Regions from separate parts of the Brevibacillus ruminantium genome, predicted to be linked through region 3. Evidence: riboswitches for the same ligand, from Rfam matches in the RefSeq annotation. Region 3 holds a riboswitch; each other region holds the start of a gene.

Region 1 (9,942 bases), 1.2 Mb from region 3:
TTCAAAGGCAACGGCGAGCGGCCAACAACAAGTGGCATAAGAAGTGTTAAAAACAAGCATCCGTTTTCCGATCAAGGGAAAGCGTGATGCTTGTTTTGATTGACAAATTCACAATCTTGATTCATATGATTCAATCACTTCTCGTACGATAAAGAAAAGGGCACGTATTTCTTCCAGTGAACTACTCTCCACTTAGGCTAACGCCTTGAAGTAGGAGCTTCTCAAATCCACGACGAAAGTAACCTTTCGTCTCCTCGAGCGTTACTTCGGGTAGTCCCTACCCTAGATGTCCGACGTTTCGGAGTTCTTTTGTTACCTTGGATATTTTACGCATGGAAGGATAAGCTTGGTTTTCGCATTTTGTTTCTCCATGCAACCCCATATATCCAGTTATCAAAGAACATCATAAGTAGATTTTACCAAAGTGTCGGACAACTGAACAGGCAAAAGCCTGTCCTTGTCCAAAGTCGATTCATCCCCCACTTACAACCAAACGCTGTAAGGTTTTAGAAGTGGGAGACTTCTCGACCTATAAGTTAAAAGAAGGTATTCACGGCAATTACCAATAGAATAACGCCACTGATCAACGTACCGAACTGTCCCAAGGTGAAAGAACCGATTCGAACAGATGCAACCTTCCCGCCGAGAGCAACGCCCGCCCACACTGTAATAAAGCTTCCGATTGCGGCTGTGATCGAGACAGCATGGGGTGACAAGCCGATCAAGCCGGCGCTGAGACCGTTCGTTACAGCATTGGCGGCCAGTGCAATCCCCAGTATGCCTGCTTCGCCCAGTCCAATTTCTCCAGACTTGTCGAAATCGACGATCTCCGGATTTTGCAGGATGCCTGAAAGATTTTTGGCTCTTGTGCTGCCCTCAGCCGATGTAGCAGGAACCGGCTTGTTTCGCGGGGCAGCCAGTAAAATAATCCGAATGCCAATCACCGTCAAGATCAAAGCACCTAAAAGCACAGGCAGGATACCGGGGAGTATGGCAGCCAAAATCTGCCCAAAAAAGATCCCAATTTCACTCAGTACCAGACAGATGACGGCCATTAAAAAATTGGCCAAAAAACCAATGCGAATCTTGCGGATCCCGTATGAAATGCCTACACCAAAATTATCGATACTCGATGAAATGGCAAAACCCAAAATGATTAACCAATTCACTCTACAATCACTCCTCCATTCAGTTTCTGTCATTGTATTGAGATTGTTGAAAAAAGTGCCTGTTCACAGAAAAAACTGTTGAGGAAAAATCAACGCGCACTCTGCGTAATTTGTCCAAGGGAGTGGATGATGCATGACTGTAGACAATCAACGTGTCGATTTGGGTCACATCATAAAATCCTTGCTAAAAAAACACTCTCTTTCAATGCGAAAACTAAGTACGTTAACGGGTATCGATACCGCTACCATTTCCCGAATCGTCAACGGAAAGCAACAAGCCAAACTGGATCACCTCAAGCTTTTTGCCACTCATCTAAATGTCCCGCTGTCAAAGCTGCTTCAGGCAGCCGGTTTCGAAGTGGAGTCCTCCAGTGAAGGCGGCGGGACGGAGCTTCATGCTTCGATTGATGCGATCCAGGAGGTTCTCGTCTCATCTAACTTTTTTGACCGCCAATTTACGACGGAGCGTGTAGAGAAGGAGCTGACCCGTTATGAAAAATACGCATTGACGGAAGAGGGCAACCGTCTCATTCACGCAGAATTTGCAGCGAAGGTAGAGCAGGTAAGCGGAGCAGGGCCATTTATTGAGCAGTTGAGAACGATGTATGAGCTGTATACAAAGGCAGGTACGACAGACCATGTACGGGCGCTGCTTGGGAGTGCTTTGCTGTACTTTATTTTGTCGACGGACATCATACCCGATTACATTTTCCCAATCGGATATTTGGATGATGCCATCGCGGTTCAGCTTGTTTTGAACCGGCTTGAACAGTTACAGTCCGCTTCAGCAGAAGGTGTTGAATAACGGCCTGACTTACGTGAAAGAGGAAGGCTGTACACTGCAGGTGTGAGCCTTCCTTGTTTATTCTTCTTGTGCTATCTTACAACTTAATAGACGAAAAATAGAAAGGGGGAATAATTTACGCAATTATTACAAAACGACAGAAAGGAAGTCTACTTCTATGAATAGGAAAACAATCGGTAATGAAAAGGAATATGTCGTGGAGTTTACATATATCACGGGACAAGAAGCACGAGAGATCGAAGTCGTAAAAGAGCTTTTTTTGGAGTATGCACAATCGCTGGAAATCGATCTTTCTTTTCAGGATTTTGACACAGAATTTCAAGCGTTGCCAGGTAAGTATGGGTCACCGGATGGCGCTCTGCTCTTGGCCTTTGTTGATGGACAAGCAGCAGGATGCATCGCCCTTCGCAAGATAGAGGAGGGGATCTGCGAAATGAAGAGATTGTTTGTTCGTGATGGGTATCGCGGTTTTCACATTGGGAAAAGCTTGATTCAGATGATCATGCAGAAAGCCTCGCAGATGGATTACAATTATATGAGACTCGATACACTGCCAACGATGACAAAAGCACAAGATCTCTATCGATCATTTGGGTTTTATGAGATTGAGCCTTATGTATTTAATCCGGTCGAAGGGACCAGATTTATGGAGGTAAACCTAAAAAGCGTTTGATAAGTAGTAAAACGCTTTTTAGGCCATGTTGTGTTTTCAGCGATCATTTCTTTACTTTGGAAAGGGTCAGGCCATCGCCGATGGGAATGAGCAGGGACTCTAACTCAGGGTGATTGGCTACCGTTTTATTAAATTTCCTCATGATTTCGGTATAACGTTTCGGTTGAATACTCTCATCCGCTACACTTCCGCCGGCAAGTACGTTATCGGTGACGATTACAGCTCCTGGCTCCGCCAATCTGATACAATAGTTCAGGTAATTTTCATAGTTTTCCTTGTCAGCATCGATAAAGAAAAAATCAAACCGTCTCTGATCCTTCTCCAGCTTTTCCAGGCTTTGCAAAGCTTCCCCGGTGAGATACGTTACTTGATCGCCAAAGCCCGCTTTCGATAGATTGCTGTAGGCGAGCTGCGCGTATTTCTCATCTAACTCCAGAGAAGTTAATTTTCCTTCGGTCCCGAAACCTCTGGCAAGGCAAATCCCGCTATAGCCCCCGAGAGCCCCGATTTCCAAAACATTTTTTGCTCCTGTAATGGATATCAGCATGGTGAGCAGTTTTCCAGAGGAGGGGGATACCGATATGGAGGGCATTTCGTTTTCTTTGATGGACAAAATGACTTCCTCCAAAAGGGCATCTTGGCATTGAAACACGTTGTCAATATAGCTATTGATTTGTTTCATCAGAATCCATTCCTTTCTCACGAATATGTTGTGTCTCACGATTCGATGCGGATGCATCCGTTTTCTCTTTTTTCTGATAGGGTATTTCGGCGGCTTCATTTTCATGTATTTCAAATAATTGAATAAACTCGTTGATCACCATATCAATCGCTTTTAATTCTCCGACTAATATTTGATGGATCGATTGAAACTCGGGTTCCTCTAACTGTTGCTTAATCGTTGAACGCTTTAGGTTCATATTCTCTAAAAAGGCAATCGCTCTTCCTCGGCGAAAGGTTTTGGGTCCACGCCGTGGTGAAAGACCCTTATCTTCGTCGTGCACACCACGATGATGTCCTTCTTTCAGATCGCCCCTATATTTTCCACCTCTCATGATCACGCCTCCATTTGTATACATTTGTATACGAGTGTACGTGATGCTGATTGTATACAAACGTATACATGATGTCAATCAATGTTAATCAATAGCAAGTCTGTTTTTTCTGAACGGGGACTCCTTGACATAATTTGTCTTTAGGAACTATACTGTTTACGTTGTTGGTACCCAAAATAATATTACAGTACCACCGTTTTCAAAAAATGAACGAAAGGAGAGTCTCCTGCTTGAAGCAACGCATCCAGCAAGCCGTGCTCGAATTAATCGTCGAAAAAGGGGTCAAGTTTACCATGAGCGACCTTGCTTCTCATCTGGGAACCAGTAAGCGAACCATCTATGAGCATTTTGCTTCCAAAGAAGAGATGATCAGCGTCATCGTGGATGAAGCCATCGCCGAAGTACAGGAAACCGAACGGAAAATCTATGAAGATCAGACTTTGACCACCCTTGAAAAGCTGAAAGCAGTTCTCTGTATCGTCCCGAGTGGCCTTCACTTCGGAGATGCCCGCTTGCTTTCTGAGATGAAACGCTACGTCCCCGACGAATGGAAGAAAATCGACAAGCAGATGCAAGAAGAGTGGAAGACGGTCACCGTTATCTTAGAACAAGGTATCGCCAATGGAGAGTTGCGCCCGCTCCCTGTCACCAGTGTGATTCAGATGCTGCGCGGTGCGTCTGCGGCGATTTATGACCCTGATTTTTTGATCCATTCGCCGGAATCGCTGACCAGTGCCTTGGATACAATGGTGGAGGTCCTGCTGAATGGCATGGCCGTTTCCGATTGTACAAAAAAATAGAAAGAACCCTAGGGGAGGAGAATACACTTGAACCCGAAAAGAATAGACGCGCAGAGCCCAGAGCCATCAATGCATATCCTCAAGTGGTTTTTCCTGGTGATCGACATCTCCTTTTTCTTGTATTTCGGATCGACGGCATTGGGGCTTATCCCTGTAGAATACGCCTATTCCGATTATACGAACCCCATCCTGGTCGCCTGGAACTGGTCTTTTTTTCCGTTGGATATGGTGATCTCCCTTTCCGGATTGACGGCTATTTATCTACATCGCATCCAATCTCCAAAATGGAAGCCAGCCGCATTCCTTTCGCTATGCTTGACCTTTTGTTCAGGCTTGATGGCTATCTCCTACTGGGGAATTCGGCTTGAATTTGATTTGACCTGGTGGTTGCCCAATTTGTTCCTGATGCTGTATCCCTTGTTTTTTCTGCCTCGATTTTGGCGTGCTGCCTCAGTGACAGAGGTCCGCGAAGTGTGAGCTTGCTTGATTTGAATAGTTGGATCATCCGGAAGCTTTCTGATTCGCAGTTGACTCTTTGAAAAGGGTATGATTAACTGATTGCAAGTATTTTGAAAACTTCACATAGGCGGACCATTATTGTGGGAGAGCCTAAACGAGAAACAACTGTTTAGCACCGAAGGAGCAAGTCCCAAAAAACCTTGGGATCAATCTCTCAGGTAAACGTACTGCAATAGGACGCACCTCTGGAGAGAGCGAGCAGCCACCAAAGGGGAAGGCTCCCATCGGGAGTAAACTCTCAGGTAAAAAGGACAGGGGAAAGGTAGAGTACATGTACTTTATCTTTCTGCTGTCCTTTTTTGGTGCAGCCAAGGCGGGATCATGGTTGGAGAGCCCACTGCAAGCTAGCTGGAACCGTAATGCCGGGACGTTTTGCGAAAGATCAGAATGGGGGATAAAACAATGAGAAGCAGCAAAGCAACGATTCGTGCCGTTTTACTACTGTCTTGCCCGGAGAGACCAGGCATCATTTCCGATGTCTCCAATTTTCTCGTCAAACACGGAGCGAATATCGTTCAATTTGACCAGCATACCACGGACCCGCAGGATGGTGTCCTGTTTATGCGCATCGAATTTGACCTGGAAGATGACAGGCACTTCGCAAAGCTGAAGGGGAATCTGGCCGCCATGGCTGGTGAATACGGTATGGAGTGGCGTCTCAGCCATGAGAGGCAGACCAAACGCATGGCTATTTTTGTATCCAAAATGGATCACTGCCTTCTCGAGCTTCTATGGCGTTGGAAATCTGGGGAAATTCACGCAGAGATCCCCATGGTGATCAGCAATCACAATGACTTGCGTGAAGCAGTAGAATCGTACGGAATCCCGTATTACCACATTCCTGTATCGGCAGAGACGAAGGAGGAAGCAGAAGCAAAGACCTTGGAGCTGTTGAAAGACAAGGTTGATTTGATCGTCTTGGCCAGGTACATGCAGATTCTATCCCCTGCGTTTATCTCTCACTATCCGGATCAGATTATCAATATCCATCACTCTTTTTTGCCTGCGTTCATCGGCGCCAACCCCTATCGAAAAGCGTTTGAACGTGGTGTGAAGCTGATCGGCGCTACAGCCCATTACGTAACCAACGATCTCGATGAGGGTCCAATCATTGAACAAGATGTGGTGAGAGTCAATCATCGTTATAACGAAGCAGCCTTGAAAATCGCCGGACGACAAGTGGAGAGAAGTGTGCTTGCGCAAGCCGTCGCTTGGCATCTTAAGGATCATGTGCTCGTATACGGAAATAAAACCATTGTATTTGCGTAAGCTTTCACCTTCAAAGCCCCATCAAAATTGCCCCTCGATGTAAACAAACGTTTAAAAATCTCCACCCCCTTCTCAACCTTGGTAGGATTTTTTTTCTAGTCTATTTGAACTACAATATTGAATGAGAATTTTGCAACACGAAAAACCATCGTTGCAGAGGAGAAATTCGCTACCAGAGTACCAGGCAGAAGGGGGATCTCCAATGTTATGAGCTACTATTTTGCCCTATGCTCATCCGAAATGTACCAACAGAAATACCTGGAATTCCTGCTCGAGCATTATCATGAGTTGCATTTGCCATATGCCTTTCCCGAAACCTTTAGCTATCTCGCCAGTCCGGTGTTGATGGGGAAGGGGTGCTTCCTCTGTTTTAACGACGAATATGAGGTGATTGGGGCCTTTGGCTTCATCTTTGGGACTGGTGAGCACGAATACACGGATACAGACATCGTTCAAATTCAGGCCGTCTTCATACTCAAGCACTATCGTAAGTCCTATCTTTTTCTCCATAGCCTGCAGTTTTTTATCCAATACCTTGCCCAACAGCGTGGGGAGGTGCGGGAGATACGTTTTTGGTCACCTGCGGACGAGCCCCTGCGACGACTCTTTGATAAGCTCGCCCAGCGTGTTGCTTCTGTCCAAATGGAATTCGGCACACTGGATGAATACAGGGCCTCCTTTGAAGCATGGCAAGCCTATGCAGCCAAGTTTCCTGTTGAAAAGTATTTTGACTTGTAAAAGGGAGACCTTCTAATGTTGACTCTCTTGAAAAATCTGCTGGGCTACATACGTCCCTACAAATGGCTCACGGTCGTTTTTTTCACAGCACTCTGCTTTGATTTAGCCTTTGTCTCTCTTGCGCCCCTCAGCTTTAAATTTATCATCGACAAAGCCATTGAGCCGGGAGACTCTGCATTTTTCTTTTCATTTATACGAACATTTGCAATCATTGGTCTCTTCTGTATGAGTATGGGAGTTGTGAGTGATTACGCCCTGGCGAAATTAAACGCGAACGTGCAGACTGAATTGCGCAGACGATTATTTGATCAACTCCAACACCTGCCGATCGGTTTTTTTCAAAAAGCCCGGTCAGGGGATCTCGTCTCTTATTTTTCAGTGGATTTGCCTGCAATAGAAACCGCCATGGTGGTCATCCTGACCACGGGGATTCAATCGTTCACGGTGGTGATTCTCAGCACCATTGTTTTGTTTTCACTGGAATGGAGTATGGCCCTCCTCATTCTGGCAGGTGCTGCCTTCGTCTTTTGTGGACCTTATTTGCTAGGTCGACGTGCTCAGGCAGTGAACGCAGCCTATATCGAACGGCTGTCATTGATCACCAGTGATGTCCATGAAAATATGCGTGCCCAAAAAGTGATCAAAGGCTTTCATCTGCAACAAGCGATGATCGAAAAGTTCAATAAAAGATTGCAATCCTTTTCCCTCAGCTTTTACAACAAGCAGCTCATTAACACAAAGCTCGAACGCCTTCCGATGATCAGCCTCCTGTTGGTGAATTTTTCGATCATGGGAGTTGGATCGTATCTCGCACTGCAAGGCTACATTACTTTGGGCGCACTCGTTGCATTTTTCACGATGTATATGTCGATGGGTAACTCTGTATTTGGACTGACCTTTACCATTCCCGCACTGACTGAGGCACGTGTCAGTATGGAACGAATCGAGCAACTGCTGAAACTGCCTCGAGAATCATTCGGTACGACAGTGGATCGAGTCCGTTTACAGCGCGGGATGCTGGACATCCACGTAGAGCAGGTGACCTTCGGCTATGAACCGGACAAGCCGGTACTCAAACAAATCAATCTGCGCATTCCAGCGGGCACGACCGCAGCGTTCGTCGGGTCAAGCGGTTCTGGAAAAAGTACGATGCTGCAGTTGTTGCTTGGTTTCTATGATCCACAAACAGGGGATATCTGTTTGAATGGCACGCGGATGCAGGATCTTGATCGCAGCTCATTCCGAGAGCAAATCGGGATTGTGTTCCAAGAAAATTTCCTGTTCCGGGGAAGTATCCTGGAGAACATCCGTATAAGTCGACCGGATGCTTCCAGAGAGGAGATCATGCTCGCCGCTCAAAAGGCTGAGATTCATGACTATATCTGCTCCCTTCCCGAAGGCTATGACACAGAGGTGGTAGACGACGGACACAACTTCTCTGGCGGTCAGCGCCAGCGCCTTGCCATTGCCAGGGCCATTTTGCGGGACCCGCCCCTTTTACTACTGGATGAGGCGACCTCTGCACTTGACCCGATCGCAGAAGCTGCGATCAACCGGACCTTCCAAGCGTTATCGGATGACCGCACCGTCATCACCGTAACCCATCGGCTTGCTTCCATCACAGGCTCTGATCAGATCTTTGTTTTTGATCAAGGAGAACTGGTTGACAGCGGCACACATCTGGAGTTGCTCCAAAAGGGTGGCTACTATCAACAGCTTTGGGAGAAGCAGAGCGGGCTTATTGTCTCCCAAGATGGGCTGGAAGCAGAGGTAGACGAAGAGCGCTTGTCCAGACTTCCCTTCTTTCGCGGCATTGATCCCAAGGTGCTGTCCGAGATGACGAGCCTTTTCGACTCGGAAAGCTGCCTCCCTGGTCAATCTGTAATCCGGGAGGGGGAGTCAGGGGAGAAGTTTTATCTCATCGCACGCGGGAGAGTTGAGATAACCAAAGCTGCTTCGGCCCCACAAGAGGGCATCATTTCTCTGGCGATGTTGGAGGATGGCGACTATTTTGGCGAAATTGCTTTACTGGAGAACGTACCACGGACAGCAACCGTGACAGCGATCACTCCCTGCGTCTTTTTAACGCTGAAGCGAAAAGCTCTGTATCACATCTTGTCCCGATACCCGGAAATTGACGAACAGGTCTGGCAAACAATCATGCAGAGACGTAACTAAGAGAGGGATTCCGATGCATGCCACATTTAGAAGCTGTCAAAGCGATGAAGATTACGCGAAATTTGCCAACTACTTTATCCGGAACCGAAAGGATTTCCACCATCAGTTCTCCCTGTCTGACACGTTGGAGCATATCCTGATGACTTCCCCTGACTCACAAATCATCCTCATCGAGGACCGTGAGCAAAAGGTAATCGGCTGGGCCCATTACGAATACACGACAAACGACGATGAAATAGAGGCCGCTCATGAAACCGTCTTCGTACACTCCGTCATTCTGGACAAGGAATACCGAAGCAGTTGGACCTTCATCAAAGGATTTCGATACATGGTCAATCAGATCGCCGAGCAGAACCGACACATTGGGCAATTTCAATTTTCCGCGTTGGAGAGCAACGTGTACTTGAATCGGCTTTATGCCAAATTTGCAGAGAGGACCGGAGCTTTAGAAGGGGAGTACGGAAGAGAATTCATCTATTCAACTGACTTCGCCCGACTTTACAGCTATTTGAACGGTATGGAAGAACGGACACGTTTGGGGAAAGGGGGTGACAAACATGTTTCCACGTCCAGTTAATGTAAAGGAAGTAGTAAAGGGCAGCGGTTTCGGACGTTTTGCCAACCTGCTGAGCAAGCTGGAGCAAAAAAGAGTAGCAGCAGCTGCAACCAAATAAAGCTGCTGGAGGAAAAGAAACAAGCTGCCTGGCTTTTTACGGATGGCAGCTTGTTTCCGTTC
Region 2 (9,942 bases), 1.6 Mb from region 3:
CGGCCAGAGCCAGCAAAGCCTGGTTGGAGCAAATGTTGGATGTCGCCTTTTCACGGCGAATGTGCTGTTCCCGCGCTTGAAGCGTCAACACGAAGCCACGTTTTCCGTCCTCATCCTTGGTCTGTCCGACGATCCGGCCCGGCATTTTGCGCATCAGTTTTGACGTAGTCGCAAAGTATCCACAGTGCGGTCCGCCAAAGGATGCGAAGATCCCGAACGGCTGCATGTCTCCTACGACAATGTCAGCGCCCATTTTACCCGGTGCTTCGAGAACACCGAGAGAGAGCGGGTTGGAGGAGACGACCAAAAGTGCCCCCTTCCCGTGTACAATCGGCTCAATCGCAGTCAAATCTTCTATTTGTCCCAGGAAGTTGGGATATTGCACGATGACAGCCGCTGTCTGCTCGTCGACAAGAGCTTCCAACGCCGCTGTATCCGTTACGCTGTCTTTCAGGTCGGCTTCCACTACCTCGACGCCTTGTCCGTAAGCATAGGTGCGAAGAACATTGCGTGCTTCCGGATGAACAGAGCGGGAGACGACCACTTTTCTTTTTCCGGTATGGCCGGCAGCCATCATGGCGGCCTCAGCCAGAGAAGTTGCGCCGTCGTACATGGAAGAGTTAGCCACCTCCATGCCAGTCATCTCACACACCATAGTTTGGAATTCGAAAATCGCCTGCAGCTCGCCTTGGCTAATCTCGGGCTGGTATGGTGTGTAGGCTGTGAAGAATTCACCGCGAAGCAGCATATGGTTGACGACACTCGGGATGTGGTGCTGGTAGACACCTGCCCCCAAAAAGCTGGCATGGGTGCTGAAGTTAGCATTTTTACCGGCAAGGGATGAAAAATATTTCACCAATTCCGGCTCGGAAAGGGCCTCTGGAATTTGCAAGGCGCCTTTGAAACGGACTTCTTCGGGAATATCTGCGAATAACTCTTCCACCCGGGAAATTCCGAGAGTGTCCAACATCTCGCGTTTGTCCTGATCAGTTTGAGGCAGGTAACGGTATTTCACGAACGTTGTCCTCCTTATAAATGGGGTCTTGGAAACCGTAATTTATGATTGCTTGGGACGCTTATAGAATGGCGTGGACACCACGACTGCTTTGAGGCGCTTGCCGCGAATTTCCACTTCCAGCTCCGTACCGACAGCAGCGTGCTCGGATTTGATCAGCACGAGCCCCACGTTCTTTTTCAATGTAGGGGACTGAGTACCTGTCGTCACTTCGCCGATTTGTTCGTCCCCGATAAACACGGGATAATGGCTGCGCGGAATACCGCGATCAATCATTTCGATGCCCACCAGCTTGCGCGGCGCGCCTTTTTCCTTTTGTGCCTTCAATGCTTCCTGGCCGATAAAAGACACTTCTTTGTCCACCTTTACAGCAAAGCCGATACCCGCCTCGATTGGCGAGATGTCCTTGCTCAGCTCCTGTCCGTAAAGCGGCAGCTTGGATTCGAAACGCAGCGTATCGCGTGCACCCAGACCGCATGGAACCAGCCCATCTTCTTTTCCGACCTCCAGCAGCCGATCCCAAAGCTGGATCGCCTTGTCTTGGGCAAGATAGATCTCAAAGCCGTCTTCGCCGGTATAACCCGTACGGGAAACGAGGCATGGAACACCGTCAATCAGTACATCACGCTGGAAACGGAAGAAGCCAATTTGCGAAAGATCTGTATCCGTCAGCTTTTGCAAAATGGACTCAGCCACTGGCCCCTGAATCGCGAGCTGCGCCGTCTGCGCGGAGATGTTTTCAATCTGCACGCCTTTACTGAGATGCTCCTGCATCCAGGCAAAATCCTTGTCGGTATTGCCAGCGTTAATAACGAGCAGGTAATCGTCATCTGCATATTTGTAAACCAGCAGATCATCTACCGTGCCCCCGTCCGGATAACAAAAGACGCTGTATTGGGCTTGACCTACTTCCAGCTTGGAGAGGTCATTCGTGGTCAGCTTCTGAAGATAGAGAAACGCTCCTTCACCTTTTACCGCTACCTCGCCCATGTGCGAAACGTCAAACAAACCTGCCCTTGTCCGGACTGCTTCGTGCTCTTGCGTAATACCGGAAAACTGCACGGGCAAATCCCAGCCGCCAAAGTCAATCGTTTTCGCCCCGTACTTTTCGTAGGCAGGAAATAGCGGCGTGCGTTTCAATGTCGCCATGTCTGGCACCTCCTGAGTTTTTCTGCAACAAAAAAGGACAAAACAAGAGAAATAAGAACGCCAAAGAACGACGGCGCCCATTCCTCCTCCTCTGTCCTTGGTACCTGAGAGTTGCCTTGCTGAAAGGAGCGCAGTTGCTCCATGTGCAAGTTTCCCCTTTGGTGGCTCTCGCTCGAGCTCTCTCCAGAGATGCGTCCAGTAGAGGTACTTTTGCCTGAGAGATTCACCGTTGCCGGCTTGCTCCTTCGGCGCTGCCATACAGGCAGTCTCTCCCTGCTACTTTCATTCGCGATGGATACTGGGTCATACATAAACTTTTCAGTAACATTCCATACTACTGGAATGAACTCCTTCTTTATCCTACCACGAGAGTCGATTCTTGAAAATATGCAAATTGCCAATCAACTTACAAATTCACTAACAAAATTTTTATTTAAAAAGAATATTGTTCGTATTTAACTGAGTAACTAAAACAAATTCCTCAGCACAAAGAATGAGGAGGCGATACGATGACGAACATTCCCGTTTCCTTCGAGAGGGATTGGATGGATTTGCTACAGAAGCGAATGAAGGAGGACGGCCCCTGGGACAAATGGGAGCTGTTCCAGCTTACCCTGCGGGCCGAGGAAGCGTTGGCGATCCGTGAATTTGACCAGCTCCAATGCTTGCAGTACCTCCCCACCCTCCAGCCGTATCCTCATCAACTGCAGACAGCCGAGCGTGTTTTAAATGAAATGCGCGGCCGCGCGATTTTGGCTGACGAGGTCGGTCTTGGAAAAACCATCGAAGCCGGCTTGATCCTGAAAGAGTACATGATTCGCGGTTTGGCCAAAAAAATCCTGATACTGGTTCCTGCCTCCCTGGTCATCCAGTGGACCAAAGAGTTGAACCAAAAGTTTGGCATCCCCGCGATGGCTCAAAAAAAAGAGTACATGTGGCGTCAATATGATGTCGTTGTCGCCTCGATAGATACGGCAAAGCGGGACCCGCACAGGCGCCACGTGCTTGACATCGACTACGACATGCTGATTATCGATGAGGCTCATAAGCTCAAAAACAAAAGAACCCGCAACTATCAATTCGTCAAGGAAATTCGTAAAAAATACTGTCTGCTGTTAACTGCCACCCCTATTCAGAACGAGATGGACGAGCTGTATAACTTGATCAATCTGCTGAAGCCTGGTCACCTCGGACACACCTCCAGCTTCACGACCAGCTATGTCGAAGGAAAGCGGCAGGCCAAAAACAATGAACAGCTAAAGACAGAGCTGGACAAGGTCATGATTCGCAACCGCCGAAGCGATGGAGGTGTTCATTTTACCCAAAGACACGTCCAATCGATCCCGATCCAACTGTCTCCGGAGGAAGCTGCTCTCTACGAAGGGGTCACTCGTTTTGTGAAGGAACAGTATCTCACCGGTTCAGGCGGGTATAACTCACTGGCGCTGATTACGCTCCAGCGCGAGGTTTGTTCCAGCCGTGAAGCGGCCTTCCTCACCCTGTACAACATGCACCAGCGGGCAGCCGAGGATTCTCCTGTCCGCTCGGAAATCCTGGAGCTCGTAGAGATGATCAAACGCATCGAAGCACACTCCAAAGCGGCCAAAGCCATCGAGTTGATTAAAGAAATCGATGACAAGGTGATCATCTTTACGGAATACCGGGCGACCCAAAACTATTTGCAAAAATATCTGCATGATCACGGGATCACATCCGTGCCTTTTCGCGGCGGCTTCAAACGGAGCAAAAAGGATTGGATGACCGATCTTTTCCAGAACCGCGCCCAGGTGCTCATTGCAACAGAAGCGGGCGGCGAAGGAATCAACCTGCAATTTTGCAATCGCGTCATCAATTACGACATGCCTTGGAATCCGATGCGGGTGGAGCAGCGCATTGGACGGGTCCACCGCTTGGGTCAGCAGCGCGATGTGCACATATACAATCTGTCTACCATCGGTACGATTGAAGAACATATCCTGCAGCTTCTGTATGAAAAGATCGATCTGTTTGAGATGGTAATCGGGGAGCTGGATGATATCGTGGAACGATTGAATCTGTCTCAATCTCTGGAGGAGAATCTGGTTCGCATCATCATGGATTCGGCTTCAGAACGGGAAATGGCGCTCAAGCTGGATAATATGGGGCAAGCGATCCGAGCCATGCGTACCGTCCGACAATCACAGGGATCTCTTCAGGAAGCAGCCGAAAAGTAGTAACCCCCGCGGGCAAGGAGGGCTCGAGCGATGAAGCAGCAACAAGTTCGGGAATATGTAGAGCAGTATCTGGCCGCTTTCTCTTCACATATTATGGAAACGCATCCCGACTATCTGACGGTAAAGCTGCCCGTTGAGGTTGATAAGGATATTGGCAACCGCCCTTTTTACTGGAGCTGGGTGGAAAAGATGAACCTCCCCTACCAGCCGCTCGTCATGACCTTTTGCTTCCATCCGGAGCGGATACCCAGCGACCGTCGTGCTGAGCATCTCCATCTGGGAGCAGCTCGTCTGCAGCAAATCTTTCAATCCGTCCGGAAGCATGGCAGCTTTGTGTGCATGTACGAAACGGCGGAGCGAGGGACCATTTCTCCGTCGCGCCGTTCCTCTCCGCTGGTACCCTGGCTGGGAATAAACTGGAAAGTATCCTTTATCTGCGACAAAAAGCGTGACCTCCTTCTTCATTTCGGGGTGAATTTACACGATCCTCAAATCGTGGATGGCTTCTATCCCTTTTTGTTGGAGCGCTCTCTGTCCCCCTCAATTCCTGATTATCACTACACGCTGGATCGGCGCATTTCCATTGAACAGGCCTTTGGCATGATGCAGGAGAAGATCAATCAAATGCTGGCCGATCTGGATCAAACATGGGCGGCAGAAGCAAAACAGCGACTCGATGAGGAGCTGGAGATTCTCGAGGTGTATTACCGGGAACTGGAGGAGCGTCAAACGGCACCAACAGCTGCGGACGAATCGCCTGAGCCCAGTGAAGAGGACGAGAAAACCGACGGGATGGCAGACCTGAAAGCCAAAGAGAATCCCGCAGTCAAACGGGAGCAAAGCTTGTCCGAAGAAGATCTTGCTGGAAAGGTCCTTCCATCTGATGTGACACAGGCACAGGATGAGCCCATTGCCTCTCTGGATGACCACCTCACCGCCGGTGGGCGGATACTTGACTTTTTACGGGCCAACAGCTTTCAGCAGACACCACGGGAAAAAATCGACCAGACCGAATGGAAAGCCAGTACACCACAGGAAGAAAAGCTGCGGCGGATGGATGAAATGCGCTGGCAATACGAGCCGCGGATCCGTGTCCAATTTATTAATGGGGGACTTTTTTACCTGCAGTCTAGTCCGCCAATGTCTGGAGATTTGCCAAACTGGCGAAAAATGTAAACAGACAGCGAGAAATTACGAACGGCAACAGACAATAACCAACAAATCTTTTTGTCTACTCTGGTTACAATAGGTACCATAGAAAGCCTTTCCTTCAAAAGGTGGTGCATCATTGTGACGAAAAGAGTTGTGATAACACGCTTGCTTTGCACTCTCCTCTGTGCTCTGGCGCTTCTTTTTCCCGCCCATGCTTTCGCTCAGACTGAAGAGCTTTCCTGGGATCAGCTATTCCGTACACAAATCGGAGAGTGGAAAAATACCATTGTCGCACAGGACCCCCAGTTTGGTGAATGGAAAAATGCCGAAATGGAAGTGCAAACCCTAGGAGCCAATCAGCACCAGTGGTTAATCAGCTTGTCCCTCGGAAATAAACAAGTGGGCTACATGGTTGTGGGCGAGGTGGCCTCAGTTGAGAAGCAAAAAAAGTTCGTTCTGCTTGAATACGGCTTGGGCGAGTATATCCTGTTTGATGATGCCTTCGCCCCCCGAGAAGTCGCCGCCGAACCTGTATACGATGGCTTCGCCTCTCATTGGCTGGTGACACTGCCTCAGGCAAAACAAGTGGTGGATGCCAAAACCGGTGAACGGTACTTGAGCAGCACCCGTCCGGATGACTCGATCATGTGTACCTTGCAGGAACAGGATTTGGCTACCGCCGGTCAGAAGCTGCTCGCTTCCCGTATCATTCGTCCGGATGAGACAGATCCCTTTGACAACATCAGTTGGTTTACCCCGCTCGTACTCTCAGAGACAGAAGTCCCCCCTTCTCAGTTGACCTGGGATGAGCTTTGGCAGCGAAAATCGGATCAAATGACGCTGGCTGTTCGCCTTTACCACGCGGAGGTGTTGTCTCCTTATTCCATCGCTTCTTTGCATTTGTGGAATGATCAAAAGTCCTACATTGGTGTCTGGGATGATGGCCTTCGCTTTTTGCCGTACGCGTACGCAAATAAAGTGGGGAAAATCCACATCCAATAACAAAAAGCTCTCTGTCGGATCTTGAAGTGACCCCAAAAAGTTAGACAGTATTTTATCTAAGCAGCAAGCAAGGTTTGAGTCCGGTATTGTACCGGACTTAAGCCTTTTAATTTTGTCTTAATACGTTTGTTGTTATAGTAGTCAATGTATTTTGCCAACTCTTGTTTAAATTGTTCAATACTATCAAACTCTTGTGTATATAAAAATTCCGATTTAAGGATTCCGAAGAAGTTCTCCATTACTGCGTTATCATAACAGTTTCCTTTTCGCGACATGCTCTGCGTGATGTTCTTTTCTTTCAATGCTTGTCGGTACTTGTGCATTTGGTAATGCCAGCCTTGATCCGAGTGAATAAGGAGCTTGTCCTCATTCGATAGGTGTTTCATGGCTTGTTCCAGCATCTTGGAGACAAGGGAATACCTCGGTCTGGAATCCATGGTATACGCGACAATTTCCCCGTTAAATAAATCGAGCATGGGGGATAGATAAAGCTTTTCACCAAGCAATTGAAACTCAGTTATATCCGTTACCCACTTTTCGTTTGGCTTTTCTGCTCGGAAGTTACGATCTAAAATATTCGGTGCTGTCTTGCCAACTGTTCCTTTATAGGAGCGATATTTCTTCATACGAACCACGCATTTTAAGCCTAACTCTTTCATCAATCGATGGACTTTTTTATGATTCACAAGATGCCCCAGATTCTTGAGTTCATCCTGAATTCGGCGGTATCCATAGCGTCCCTTATGCTCATGATAAATCGACTGAATTAAGGTTTTTAATTCAGCATGTTTATCAGGACGGCTCAATGATTTTACATAGAAATAATACGTACTTCGTGGAATACCCGCGAGTGTAAGCAGCGCCTTTATTGGAAATTCAGTCCTTAGTTCAAATACTACTTGCGCTTTGTCTGGTTTGGTGATTTTTCCTTGCTTTGAACGAAGGCATTCAACTTTTTTAAATAAGCATTCTCCATGCGCAAACGCTCTAATTCTTCCTGCAGTGCCTTGATGGATCCCTCAGCAAGTGTTCCTTTATTAGTATCCTTTTTCATGGTTGGACGCCCCTTTTTCTTAGATTGTAGGGCGTCCATTCCGTGTGATTGGAATTGCATTCTCCATTTTCGAATCAATCCAGGAGATGTGATTCGGAAAATGGCAGCTGTTTCATTCGGAGACGTCCCATTCGTATTCATATAATTGAGTACGTCTAGTTTAAACTGTGCCGAATAGCTTGTATAGGACTTTACAAAAGCGTCTTTCCCTTGATGCTCATACTGTAATACCCAGTTCCTCACCATATAGTCAGATACCCCGATGGACGCTCCAATCGATGCATAACTCTCATCACCTTCTAAATATCGTAAAACAGCAGACAATTTCTCCTCTGTAGTAAACTTCGCCATAGAAAAACTGCACCTCCAACTGTTGATTGTGTCCAACAATTGGGGTGCAGTTCAATCTCCCACAGAGAGCTTTTCCTTTGCCTTGAAACCATGCCTGACACCCGGCTTTGCTTTCCTGCCTTAGTGATGCTCGGTCGGGCTCAGCCTCACGTTGACCGCATGAAACACTTCCTGCGCTGTCATCCCCGAGGCGTTAATGACAGGGGCACCCGTCACTATCGTTTTGCTCTGATCACTCATCAGGTTCTCATCCAGACCCGTGATCACAACCGCATCGATCTGGTTCTGCCAGTTCCCCAGCTCGACTACCTGATATCCATTGTCACGAAGCATCTGGGATACTTGTGAAAGACCGTCTTCTACAGCTACTCTTGGCATTTGATTTCCTCCGTTCGATGCAATGTTATTTCCGTCTAAGAAGCTTGATCGACATCGGAATGGCTCCGAACCAACGGGAAGACCAGGACTCGCGAGGAGCCTTGTTCAGTCGCCTTTCCGCTTTCGGAGTTTCCACGTACTGTATGAACAACCGGGTCAGGTACTTCAGATATTCTTGAAACGACATCGCACGTCCCTCCTTACGTACGCGCGGATCGCTCCATCAGGTTGAGGTGAAGAGCGTTTCCACCTCTAGTCTTGCCGAAAATCGCCGAACTCAGTCATCGCGCTAAGGATTTCTCCGACGATCTCTGCAACGCTCTTTTCGGTCGTATCCACCTGGATTGGTGCAAAGGAGTACGCATCCTTGCGCTCCTGGAGAAGTGTTCTCACCCGCTGCGCTACCCCGCCAGCCAAGAGAGGGCGCCCTTCGTCTGCTTCCAGCCGCCGGATCAGCTCCTGCTCCGTGGCAGACAGCGCGATCACCAGTCCACCCTCCAGCATGCACTGTACATTTTCCTTGCGTAGAACTGCTCCGCCTCCCGTCGTGAGGACCTGCGGCTGCTCCTGCAGCAATTCGGAAAGCACCTCTGTCTCCAAATCCCGAAAATACACTTCGCCTTTCTGCGCAAAAATCTCCGGAATCGTGCACCCCGCTTTGGCAATAATGGCATCGTCGAGATCCCGATGCACCAACCCCAATTCTTCGGCTAATGCTGCTCCGACCGTCGTCTTGCCTGTCCCCATAAAGCCAATGAGAATCAGATTCTTTTTCATGACCTGTCTACCCCTCTATCCGTTTCCCTTACTGCGCTGGATAACGAAGCTTTATGATGCGGTCCTGCTCGTCCCAGTCTACTCCGCTGCCCAGAACCTGTTCAAAAAAGCTGATCGGTGCCAGCGTACGCCCTTTTACCTCAAGCAGCTTTTTCCCAAAATCAATCTGAGTGCCATCCTTTTCGGCAAAACTGCTCTTTTCCTTTACCAGGATAGTCTGTCCATAGCCGGAAAGCTCAATGGCCGCCTTTTCCGTTGACCATGTCACACGATACCCCAGCTTTTCCGCGAGATCGCGGAGCGGCAGGTACACTGTCTGGTCGATGACGCGCGACGGTATCTGCGGGTAATAGCTGACGCTGTTGATTATTGTTGTTACATAGGGTGTCAAGCTGATTGGAGCAAAACCCTCTCCGTTCGGTTTATCGTTGTTAGGAACAAAATAGCGCGCTTCGCCTTGCAACACCTGTCCCAATGCCTGATCCAGGTGCTCCGGCCCGATAATACTGCCGTGATACGTACGCTGCACTCTCTGCAAAAATCGTTTGTATGTCTCGTCTCCCAGCGTTTGACGCAGGTTCTCGAACAAAAGTGCTCCTTTGGAATACCAGGTCCAGCGGAATTCCTCCTGGGTGGAAAACTGATGGAGCTCTTTTCCCAGCTTGCCATACGGATATCTTTGAGCGAGACGATCGACGTCCCGTTTATATTCGGCAATCAGAGAGTCATTCTGCTGAGTGCCGTAACGAGCTTGCTTGTAATGGGCGACACTTCGTTCCACCATGCCCTCGTCCAACCAGCCGTATCTTGCCTCTAATGTAGCGACACTGTTGTACCACCAAAGATGGGCA
Region 3 (9,942 bases):
CTGCAAGACGATGACCAGCGCCACGAAGATAATCCCGCGTAAAATGTTGTCCCAGATGATCAGCTTGCGCCTTGGAAAGCGATCGAGAAGGACTCCGACCACTAGACCTGCGGCCACCGCCGAAAGCATAAAGGCGAGAACGACTCCCCCCATGGCGATGGGAGATCCTGTTCGTTTCATGACAAACCAGGACAGTGCGACCCAGCCAAATGAATTCCCCAATGAAGATAAAAACAGTCCGAGCCAGTACCAGCGAAAAGCAGAATGTTTCCAGAGTTGTTTCATATGTGTCTCCCTCTATTTTCCAAGCTTATTTTCATTTTACTCCATATCTTATACATATTCAATCACTATGTTTATTAAATAACCACAAAAAAACACCTTCTTTGCACCCGTTAGTTTGCAAAAAGGTGTTCCTCTTCTTTATGATGCGGCATTTTCTGTTGCAGACTCCACTGTTTTCCCGGCTCGTGCTGCGAACAGCCAAAGCACTCCGGCAATGAAGCCAAAAATAGCCAAGCCGCTGGAAATCACCGCACTTCCTACCTCTTCAGCCCCGTATCCGACGATCAGGCAACCAATTGCAAAGCTGCCCATCGTTCCCATTTCTCTTATCGAGAACACGCGTGCCAGATAATCCGCATCCGTCAAACGCTGCAAGCGGGTCACTGCCATAATGGTAGCGCTGAACGAAGCAAACGCACAAAACAGGGTAGCACCGGCTAATATCATGATCGGCCCGGCATGGAACATCGCGTAAATGGAGAGACCCATCGCGATCAAGACCCAGCCCAACGCGGCATTCACCCGCTTTTCACCGGCCCTGTCCGCCCATTTGCTGACTACGATTCCGGCCAACACGCCTCCCAGCCCAAGCGGAATATCAAGCAATCCGAAAATATGCAGGCCCTCTTTTCGCTCTTGCAAAATATGAAACATGAGCATGATGTAATAGGCACCCAAGATTCGCTCTGCCATCTGGTAGACCAAAACCGACTTGATTTGCGGAGCCTTCCGAATGTATTGGAAGCCCTCACGGAACCGAGTCAGAAAGCTGACACTCGCTTTCTCTCCTGCTGCGCGCATAGACGGCATTTTCAGCAAAATGAACAAGGAGACAAAATAGCAGGCAGCATCCAGTAAAAAGTTGAACCGGTAGGAAAAATAATAGACCAAGAATGCTGCAATCCCCTGGCAGACGATGATCAAAAAAGAAGTCGTTCCCTGGAGCAGTGAATTGGCTTGCAGCCGATCCTCAGACTCCACCGAGGAGACAATCGCTACCTGCATCGCCGGCTGAAAAAACGCACTGCAGACGTTGACCAGGATGAGCAGCAAAAAGGCAACCCACAGATAGGCGGGAGTCGTGATCCAAAAAAAGAGGCTGACCAAAATGCCCCGCAGCAGGTTTACGTTAATCATAACCTTTCGCTTATCCCAGTTTTCCAGCAAAGCGCCAGAGAACAAGCTCGTAATCACGTAGGGAAGCAAACGAAAAACGGTTCCAGCAGCAAAAGATAGACCGGAACCACTCAGGTCATGCAGAAGACCCACGACGGCAATAAACGTAAATTCATTCCCGACGATGTGTATAATGTGAGCCGCGTAGAGACGGCGAAAGACGGGATGCTTGAGAATGGCGGGCATACATACCATGTCCTTTCACCGTTTTTTCCGTATTGTAACACTATTTGCACGAAAAAAGCAGATTTCTCTTGATCAAGATGACGATCTATTGTTACAATACGTTCAAGATTATTTGAACGTTTAAAAAATGTATCGAATCAAATTCTTGTGATCGAGGTGGGTTTATTTTGCGACGGTATATGGTGATCGAAAGCTTGGAACAGCTGAAAGCAATCAGTGATTCTCTGCGAATGGAAATCGTGACCCTTTTGGTCAAGGAAGAACAGACAGGCAAGCAGCTCGCTACCAAGCTGTCTTTGTCTCCCTCAAAGGTTCACTACCACCTCAAGGAACTGGAGCATTATGGTTTTGTCCACGTAGTACGAACGGAAGAAAAAAACGGAATCGTGCAAAAGTTTTTCCGCTCAGTGGCTTATGATTTCAAAGTCAGCGACGTCCTTCTCCCTTCCATCCAGGAGGACACCCTGCTGATGCAGGAGGCCATGATCAATCACCTGCGGACCAGTATCAATCGTCTGTACAATGCACCGCAGGAGTCCTTTCTGTTATTTGCAGAGGAAGCCAAGCGTCCGCCGATGTTTGCCGGAAACGGCGAGATCAAGGCACCGCGTGAGGAGATTAAAGCCTGGCTCGACAAGTATTATGCCTTGTTAGACGAACTGGGTGAGATGGAAGAGCGGCATCTGAAACGGATTGCAGCAGGAGAAGTCGAGGATACAAATGAGGTATTTTATTTTGTAAACGTCGGATTTATGACAGACGAACAGATTTATGTCGCTGAGGATGAATCACTGCCAGAGGGCTATGAATTCATCCGTGATGCGACCGTTAGAAAAATATGCAGGAGGATTAAAAGCGATGACGCAGGCAATGACCCCACCCGCCAATAAAGCTGCACTCTGGAAGAACAGGCAGTTTCTGCGCCTTTGGACGGGAAACCTCATCTCTGCTTTGGCAGACGGAGCCTTTTTTATTGCGCTGTCCTGGTTTATTGTCGATGTCACCGGGTCTGAATCCATCCTGGGAACAACGCTGATGTGCATGTCCATTCCCCGCTTGATCTTTATGCTGGTAGGGGGAGTGGCCGCGGACAAATACAACCGGAAGTGGATCATGTTTGCTTCCATTCTGGCCCGGGGCATCGTGCTGGCCGGATTCGGCTCCCTGCTGTTTCAAGAGACGAATCCCTATTTTACCTACTCTGTGTATGTGACGGCCTTTTTATTTGGAACAGTCGACGCTTTTTTCTGGCCGGCGAGAAGCAGTATACTACCCTCTGTGGTCAGCCGGGAACAGCTTGCACCCGCCAATAGCCTGATGGAAATCGCTCAACAGGTCAGCCTGGTTGGCGGTCCGCTGGTGGCCGCTGTGTTAATGCGAAGCACCAGCTATGGTTTGACCTTTTTGATCATGTCCGCCGCTTTTTTTCTCGGTACCCTGATCATTTGGACACTTCGCTTGCAGCCGACGGAGAAGGAAAGCATCTCCGGCAACCTCTCTGAAAATGCAGCAGCCGAATCCTCCCCTGCTGCAGCGCCCTCCTTCTTCCGACAAGTATTCGAGGGCATTCGCTTCAGCAAAGCGATTCCGATCTTGATGATTATTTTCGGTACCTCTCTGGTTCTCAACATGATGTTTTCCGGTCCCGTCAACATGGGGCTGCCGCTCCTTGTCAAACAGCTCGGCTGGGACAGCAATGCCTATAGCACACTGAACACGGCACTCGGGGTAGGCACGATCTCGGGCGGGATTATTACCGGGCTGTGCAAAGGCTTTCGCGGCCGCTTCCTCCTCATCCCGCTCTTTGTCGGTTTCATGGGCGCAGGGATTGCCGCCGTTTCCTTCATGCACGCCCTCCCCTTCGGTCTGTTGATGATGCTGATCGTCGGGATGATGATGACGATGACCAATATTCCCTTGATTACCTATATCCAGACGATCGTTCCTGTTCACATGCTGGGCCGCGTGATGTCCCTGCTTACCTTTATGTCCGTGGGGCTGGGACCGGTCAGCTATGCCCTTTGTTCATTTTTGCTCAACAAAAAGCTGTTGGCAGCCAGCTCCTTGCTGATGGTAGGGGGAACGGCTGTCGGCTTGATTGGACTGAGTCTGATCCTCTTTCGCCACTTCCGCCAGGCTGAACAGCACCCGCTATGGGCGAGAGACGAACCTCGCCAGGAAGCAGAGCAAACGTCACTTTCTGTATAAAAAGAGAGCCTGATCCTCTGCGGATCAGGCTTTTTCCTTTAAGACGTTTTCCATTTTGCCAGTTCGGACGGAAACTTGTCGTTCAATACCTTGATGTAGGTTCCTTTCATGCCCAGCGAGCGAGATTCCAGAACGCCAGCACTGGCCAGCTTGCGCAGGGCGTTGACGATTACCGAACGGGTCAGGCCGGCTTGATCGGCCAGCTGGCTTGCCACCAGCAACCCTTCTTTCGCATCCAGCTGTTCCATGATTTTTTCAATCGCGATCTGTTCGCTGTAGGACAGAGAGGAAAGAGCGATCTTGGCAAACGTTTTGTCACGCACCTCGTTCTCGATCTGCTCTGTGCGTTGACGGACAATTTTCATGCCGATCACCGTAGCGCCGATCTCCGCCAGGATGAGATCCTCCGTCTCAAAGTTGCCGAAGGCACGGAGCAATACCAGTGTGCCCAGCCGACTCCCGCCTGCATTAATCGGGACAATCGTGGTCATCATCTGCGGGAAGAGCGGCAAGAGCTCCTCCGGCACCATGCTGTACGGGCTTTGAGCTACTTCATTGGCCAAAGACTGGTTAATTTCCAGCAGCTTTTGATTGTAGCCAAACGGCAGCATTCCTGCCCCGTTTCCATCTGGAGCAGCACCAATCCCGTACTCTTCACGTACGCCGTTACCCAGAATGGTTCCATCCGCTGTGACGATATAGACATTGGCGCCGATCACATCTGCAAGCAGACGAGCCAGATCATGGTACCCGACACCGCTCCCTCCCATGGTTTTTTGCAGCATAACGTTGATCCTTCTAGTTTTTTCCAGTAAATTCATTCCATTTTTTCCTCCTTCAGGTTATGTATACTTACAGTATTGTCAGAAAAATCCCTGCTTATACAACCAAATGAGACAATAATAAAAAAAACAGGCCCTTTATGGTGTGTGCCATAAAAGACCTGTCCGTTTCTAATTATCCGCTGGCGGCGCCCTTATTCTTCTGCGACAAACGCCGCGTACTGGGCCGCAGTAAGCAGTTCCTGCATTTCTTCCGGCTTGCTCAGCTCGATGATCACCAGCCAGCCTTCCCCGTATGGATCTTGGTTGATCGTCTCCGGATCGCTTTCCAGATTTCCATTCACTTCGACGATTGTCCCGGAGACCGGAGAAAAAATATCGGAAACAGCCTTCACAGATTCAACGGAACCCAGACTCTCATCCATCGTTACCGTGGCTCCTACTGCAGGCAGATCAACAAAAACCAGGTCCCCCAGCTGCTCCTGGGCAAAACCCGAAATGCCTACACGTACCCGCGTTTCACTCAGTCTTTCCACCCACTCATGCTCCCGGCTGTATACCAATCCCTCACGTACGTCGCTCATTGATTGCTCCCCCTGCTATCCCATAATTCTTTTTTTCATCTCTTGTCCTGTCGGTGTGACAGCCAGTCCGCCAAGCGCAGTCTCGCGCAAGGCACGCGGCATGCTTCTGCCGATCTCGTACATCGTGGTGATGACTTCATCGCAGGGTATCCGGCTCTCAATCCCCGCAAGCGCCATGTCTGCAGCAGCAAATGCAATCGAGGTCCCGATGACATTTCGCTTGATGCAGGGTACCTCCACCAGACCTGCTACCGGATCGCAAACCAGGCCCAGCATCGACTTCAGCGCCATGGCTGCTGCCATAACAGCCTGTTTGGGAGTCCCCTGTCTGATTTCAACAATTCCAGCTGCAGCCATAGCGGTAGCGGAACCGACCTCCGCCTGACATCCTCCCGCCGCACCGGAAATAAAAGAGCGGTTGGCGATCACGTACCCGATGGCACTCGCCGTAAACAGTCCCATGACGAGATGTTCATACGTAAACTTTTCATTTTCATGCAAAGCAAAGAGACAGCCTGGCAGGATTCCCGCTGAACCGGCGGTGGGTGTAGCCACAATTACGCCCATTCGCGCATTGGTTTCCGATGTGGCAAAAGCAAAGCGCATCGCATCTGAAACCAGAGAACCGGTCAACGGCTTCGCTTTTTCTCTGTACCTTTCCATCAGATAGGCATCACCGCCGGAGATGCCGCTTGGAGCCGAGGTGGGATCAGAGCTTCCCTGATCGATGGCCTCTTTCATCTTGATCAGGCGTTCTTTCATCATCCCGATGATCATCTCTTTGCTCCGCTTTGATTTGCGTTCCTCCACCTCGATCATGATCTCGGCAATGCTTTTGTTCTGCTGCTCACACTGCTCGATCAACTCCGTCATCGAACGAAAATCCATGATTCCTCGCTCCTTATCTGGCTGTACTCCCGCTGCTTCAGCTCCCTTTTGATGTGCCCGGCATCATAAGGCTGACTCAAGAGAATATCGACGAACTCTCCATTGATCCATACGATTTTGGATATACCGCCTCCGAGCGAGACACCGCAGACGCGAAATATATCCGTCCCCGTCTCCGCTATTACTTGTAGAGTATTGGGATGATCGTACAACGGGCACTGTTCTTCCAATGAAAAAGAAATCGACACATTTTGGGATTCTGCCAGCCCAAGCGCTTCACGTATCCGCAAATCATCCGTGTCCAGACCGATCAGTCCGCCTACAATCGCTTTGTCGGTCCCATGTCCTTTATAGGTCTGGGCAAAAGAATCATACAAAATGATCTCGGCTCGCTCAGGAGAGGCTCCCAGCAGCTCGTAGACAAACTTTCCGATCGATACCACTCCTGCTGTATGTGAGCTGGACGGTCCAACCATAATCGGCCCGATGATGTCAAAGCAACTGTTGTAGATCATATGGGGGCCTCCGTCAGCGAACCTGCTGCACTCTTTGATAGAGCGGGTAGGCGGAGCAGAGCTGGCTGATCACCGACCGCACGGAAGGATCACCTTTTCCTTTCAGTACAGCGGCAATCGAGCGGCCAATCGTCTTCATCTCGTCTTCCTTCATGCCCCGGGTCGTTGCAGCAGCTGTGCCAATGCGAATGCCACTGGTGACAAATGGACTTTCCGGATCAAACGGGATGGTGTTTTTGTTTGCCGTGATCCCCGCCTCTTCCAAGAGATGCTCCGCTTCCTTGCCCGTCAGGCCAAACACACGGGTATCCAAAAGGATCAGATGATTGTCCGTGCCACCTGACACCAGTCTTGCTCCTTCCTCCAGGAGCGTGTCAGCCAGCGCTTTTGCATTTTTGACCACCTGCTCTGCATACTGGCGGAAGTCAGGCTCCAATGCTTCTCGGAAGGCGACAGCCTTGGCCGCAATGATGTGCATCAGAGGCCCGCCCTGAATCCCGGGGAAGATCGCTTTGTTTACCCCCTTGGCGATCTCTTCGTCGTTGGTCAGGATAATGCCGCCGCGCGGACCGCGCAAGGTTTTGTGCGTCGTACTCGTCACGACATGTGCATGCGGTACCGGGGAGGGATGGACATCGGCTGCTACCAATCCGGCAATATGGGCCATATCCACCATCAGCTTGGCTCCAATCTGATCCGCGATTTCCCGGAAACGCGCAAAGTCAATGGTCCGGGCATACGCGCTGCCGCCAGCAATGATCACCTTTGGCCGCTCGCGCCGTGCAACCGCTTCCACTTCATCGTAATCGATCAAATGATCTTCTTCGCGGACACCGTAGGCAACGACGTTAAACCATTTTCCCGAGAGACTGACTGGACTGCCGTGAGTCAAATGGCCACCGTGGGAAAGGTTCATGCCCATAAAGGTATCTCCCGGCTGCAGGAGCGAGAAAAATACGGCCGTATTCGCCTGTGCGCCTGAATGCGGCTGAACGTTGGCATAGGCGGCACCGAACAGCTTCGTCACCCGGTCGATGGCCAAGCGCTCTACGACATCTACATGTTCACACCCTCCGTAGTACCGCTTACCGGGGTAACCCTCCGCATACTTGTTGGTCAAGACCGATCCCATGGCGTCCAGTACGTCCTGACTGACAAAGTTTTCGGAAGCGATCAGCTCCAGCGTCCCCAACTGACGTTGATGTTCGGCCTCGATAGCTTCGAAGATGTCCCGATCGTGCTCTCGCAAACTCATCCGATAATCCTCCCTTGGCTCCATCTTTCCCGAGTCAAAACAGTCATGACCGTGTCCCCTCTCTTCGAGTGACAAAAGTGATGACTGCGAGGGATCACATCCCTTTTCATGAAAAACATCTGGACGGTTTTCACAAAAAAAAGAACAGGGGAAAGATAGATTGTGATTAATCTACCTTTCCTCTGTCCTTTTTACCTGAGAGTTTAACTCCTGTGAGGGAGTCTTCCCCTTGGGTGGCTGTCCGCTCTCTCCAGAGGTGCGTCCGATTGTGGTACTTTTTACCTGAGAGATTCTTTCCCAAGGATTTTTGGGACTTGCTCCTTCGGTGCCGGCTCATGCGTCACGGTCTCTCCCACAAACGTCATCCGCTGTATGCAATTACTTCGAATCATACGTCAATGTCTTCAGCATTGTCAACAATATTTCGAATAGAACACCAATTATACGTTATTCTAAAAAATTTTGACTCCAATGAAAAAATGGGGCTGGGAGTTTTTACACCGTTTCTACATGCGACCAAAACGATGGGAAAGCCCCCCTGTTGGCGAGGAGCTGGAGGGGGTTTCCAACTAGCGAATGCGCTGGCGGATCAGCTCTTCCATCTGTGCGGCACACTCTTCAACAGAGCAATTCCGCTCTGCTTCTGACAAGCAAAGTCGGGCATAGCGCTCGTCCAGATTCAGCGCTTCGTACAGCCCGAGTCCGCCAAAGTAACCGCGGGCTCGCTTATCCAGCTCCAGCAAGACCTCCAATTCATGCTCTTTCAGGTAAAAAACCAGTTCCAGCTCTTCCACGCGATTCCTGTATTCGTCTGTCGGCCGAAACTGAAACGTCTGAACGAATGGATGGGAGCGGCCAAGTAGACGATTGTATTCACAGTCCACTTTGCACAATTGAAAACCGAGCAATTGCAGAGCTTGGAGCACCTTCTCCATCAAGGGGTGCGGCCGAACCTCGATAAAGTCCGAATCACCGGGATCGACGGCGTTCCTGATATCCAGACCCGTCCGCAAATAAACGGGCTGCCGCCCCATCGTAAGCGGAGTCTCATATGGCAGTTGGAAGGTAAACGGGATCACCTTTTCTTCCCGGGGACAAAGGCCAAACTTTTCTGCGAGCTGGTGCTTGGCTAAAATATATTCTTCTTTTATTGTTTTGTCATTCGTTTCGCGCTCATAGTGCGTCACGACGTACATATAGATGTCATCGATCGTCTGCGAAACGTCACCGCCTTTGATATACACTTCTCCGCTGACAATCTCTCCCGGCAACAATGTGTCCTTCTGCAAACGGGCATCTACCTGCGCAGCTCCTATTCCGACACTTGCCATCAATTTTTTAAACAGCGACATGACGACTCTCCTCACTCCGCATACCCTGCGCCAATAAGCTGGCGCAATGATTTTCGTATCTGTTATACGGAGCGCTCCTCGAAAAAGTTTCACGGTTCCTCCCGCTTTACTTCTGCGGTCACAAACAGATGGAGAATCCGGCTGATCGCTACCGTCTTCACCCGCACCTCCACCATCGTCCCTTCGATAATGTACTCGCGTCTGCGCAGCATCTCATGCAGCATCTCCTGAACCTCCGCTACCTGCTCCACTTTTTTTCCTTTCAGGGAAGCCAGGTCTTTTTCCAGCTGTCGGGCGACCTGCAGCTCGATCGTCTCATGCAGCTTGGTATCTAGTACCGTGACCCGGATCTCTTCGATCAGAACCTCTTGTTTTCTTCTTGCCACTTTTTCCGATTGCTTCAGCCGTTGATTTTCATCCATCAGCTTTTCATTCAATACTTCCAGACTTCGCTTGACCAGCATCATTTGCTCCATTTCCCGGCCGTACATGAACAAAATCGTCGAGCCGCCCAGAATCCCGCCTATTACCAGCAAAGCAATGTAGCGCTTCCACAGCTTGATGCTCATGAACGCACCTGTACCAGCCAATGAATGGAGATCGTCCCCATATGCGCACCCAAAAAGGCAACGACGATCATGACCAGTTGTTTAAAGACAGGTGAAAAATTGCCTGCGAGAATTTTTTCTATCTGTAAAAAAGAATCAAACG

What was found. A riboswitch is a leader RNA that binds a small molecule or an ion and turns the genes downstream of it on or off. The one in region 3 is predicted to bind glycine.
Region 1: linked by a shared signal. The riboswitch ahead of purU (formyltetrahydrofolate deformylase) and the one ahead of glyA (serine hydroxymethyltransferase) in region 3 are both predicted to bind glycine.
Region 2: linked by a shared signal. The riboswitch ahead of gcvT (glycine cleavage system aminomethyltransferase GcvT) and the one ahead of glyA (serine hydroxymethyltransferase) in region 3 are both predicted to bind glycine.

What each region holds. Positions count from the first base shown of each region.
Region 1 is NZ_CP098755.1:2,830,133-2,840,074, reverse strand. It holds gene NDK47_RS13990 (MFS transporter) at 1-40, shown strand, start outside; gene ytaF (sporulation membrane protein YtaF) at 537-1,169, opposite strand; gene NDK47_RS13980 (DUF1232 domain-containing protein) at 1,303-1,974, shown strand; gene NDK47_RS13975 (GNAT family N-acetyltransferase) at 2,132-2,647, shown strand; gene NDK47_RS13970 (O-methyltransferase) at 2,691-3,329, opposite strand; gene NDK47_RS13965 (hypothetical protein) at 3,313-3,702, opposite strand; gene NDK47_RS13960 (TetR/AcrR family transcriptional regulator) at 3,933-4,502, shown strand; gene NDK47_RS13955 (DUF5360 family protein) at 4,572-4,979, shown strand; glycine riboswitch at 5,093-5,201, shown strand; glycine riboswitch at 5,204-5,279, shown strand; gene purU (formyltetrahydrofolate deformylase) at 5,424-6,290, shown strand; gene NDK47_RS13945 (hypothetical protein) at 6,498-7,028, shown strand; gene NDK47_RS13940 (ATP-binding cassette domain-containing protein) at 7,044-9,206, shown strand; gene NDK47_RS13935 (GNAT family N-acetyltransferase) at 9,220-9,783, shown strand.
Region 2 is NZ_CP098755.1:3,231,754-3,241,695, forward strand. It holds gene gcvPA (aminomethyl-transferring glycine dehydrogenase subunit GcvPA) at 1-1,015, opposite strand, end outside; gene gcvT (glycine cleavage system aminomethyltransferase GcvT) at 1,058-2,164, opposite strand; glycine riboswitch at 2,246-2,356, opposite strand; glycine riboswitch at 2,357-2,450, opposite strand; gene NDK47_RS15995 (DEAD/DEAH box helicase) at 2,674-4,377, shown strand; gene NDK47_RS16000 (YqhG family protein) at 4,408-5,553, shown strand; gene NDK47_RS16005 (hypothetical protein) at 5,668-6,531, shown strand; one part of gene NDK47_RS16010 (IS3 family transposase) at 6,588-7,492, opposite strand; one part of gene NDK47_RS16010 (IS3 family transposase) at 7,492-7,936, opposite strand; gene NDK47_RS16015 (YkuS family protein) at 8,057-8,314, opposite strand; gene NDK47_RS16020 (YqzE family protein) at 8,340-8,501, opposite strand; gene NDK47_RS16025 (shikimate kinase) at 8,567-9,091, opposite strand; gene NDK47_RS16030 (stalk domain-containing protein) at 9,120-9,942, opposite strand, start outside.
Region 3 is NZ_CP098755.1:1,661,701-1,671,642, reverse strand. It holds gene NDK47_RS08035 (MFS transporter) at 1-285, opposite strand, end outside; gene NDK47_RS08030 (MFS transporter) at 424-1,656, opposite strand; gene NDK47_RS08025 (ArsR/SmtB family transcription factor) at 1,815-2,537, shown strand; gene NDK47_RS08020 (MFS transporter) at 2,506-3,855, shown strand; gene codY (GTP-sensing pleiotropic transcriptional regulator CodY) at 3,894-4,676, opposite strand; gene gcvH (glycine cleavage system protein GcvH) at 4,832-5,221, opposite strand; gene sdaAA (L-serine ammonia-lyase, iron-sulfur-dependent, subunit alpha) at 5,237-6,109, opposite strand; gene NDK47_RS08000 (serine dehydratase beta chain) at 6,091-6,624, opposite strand; gene glyA (serine hydroxymethyltransferase) at 6,638-7,879, opposite strand; glycine riboswitch at 8,139-8,244, opposite strand; gene NDK47_RS07990 (sporulation protein) at 8,449-9,231, opposite strand; gene NDK47_RS07985 (sporulation membrane protein YtrI) at 9,321-9,800, opposite strand; gene NDK47_RS07980 (YtrH family sporulation protein) at 9,797-9,942, opposite strand, start outside.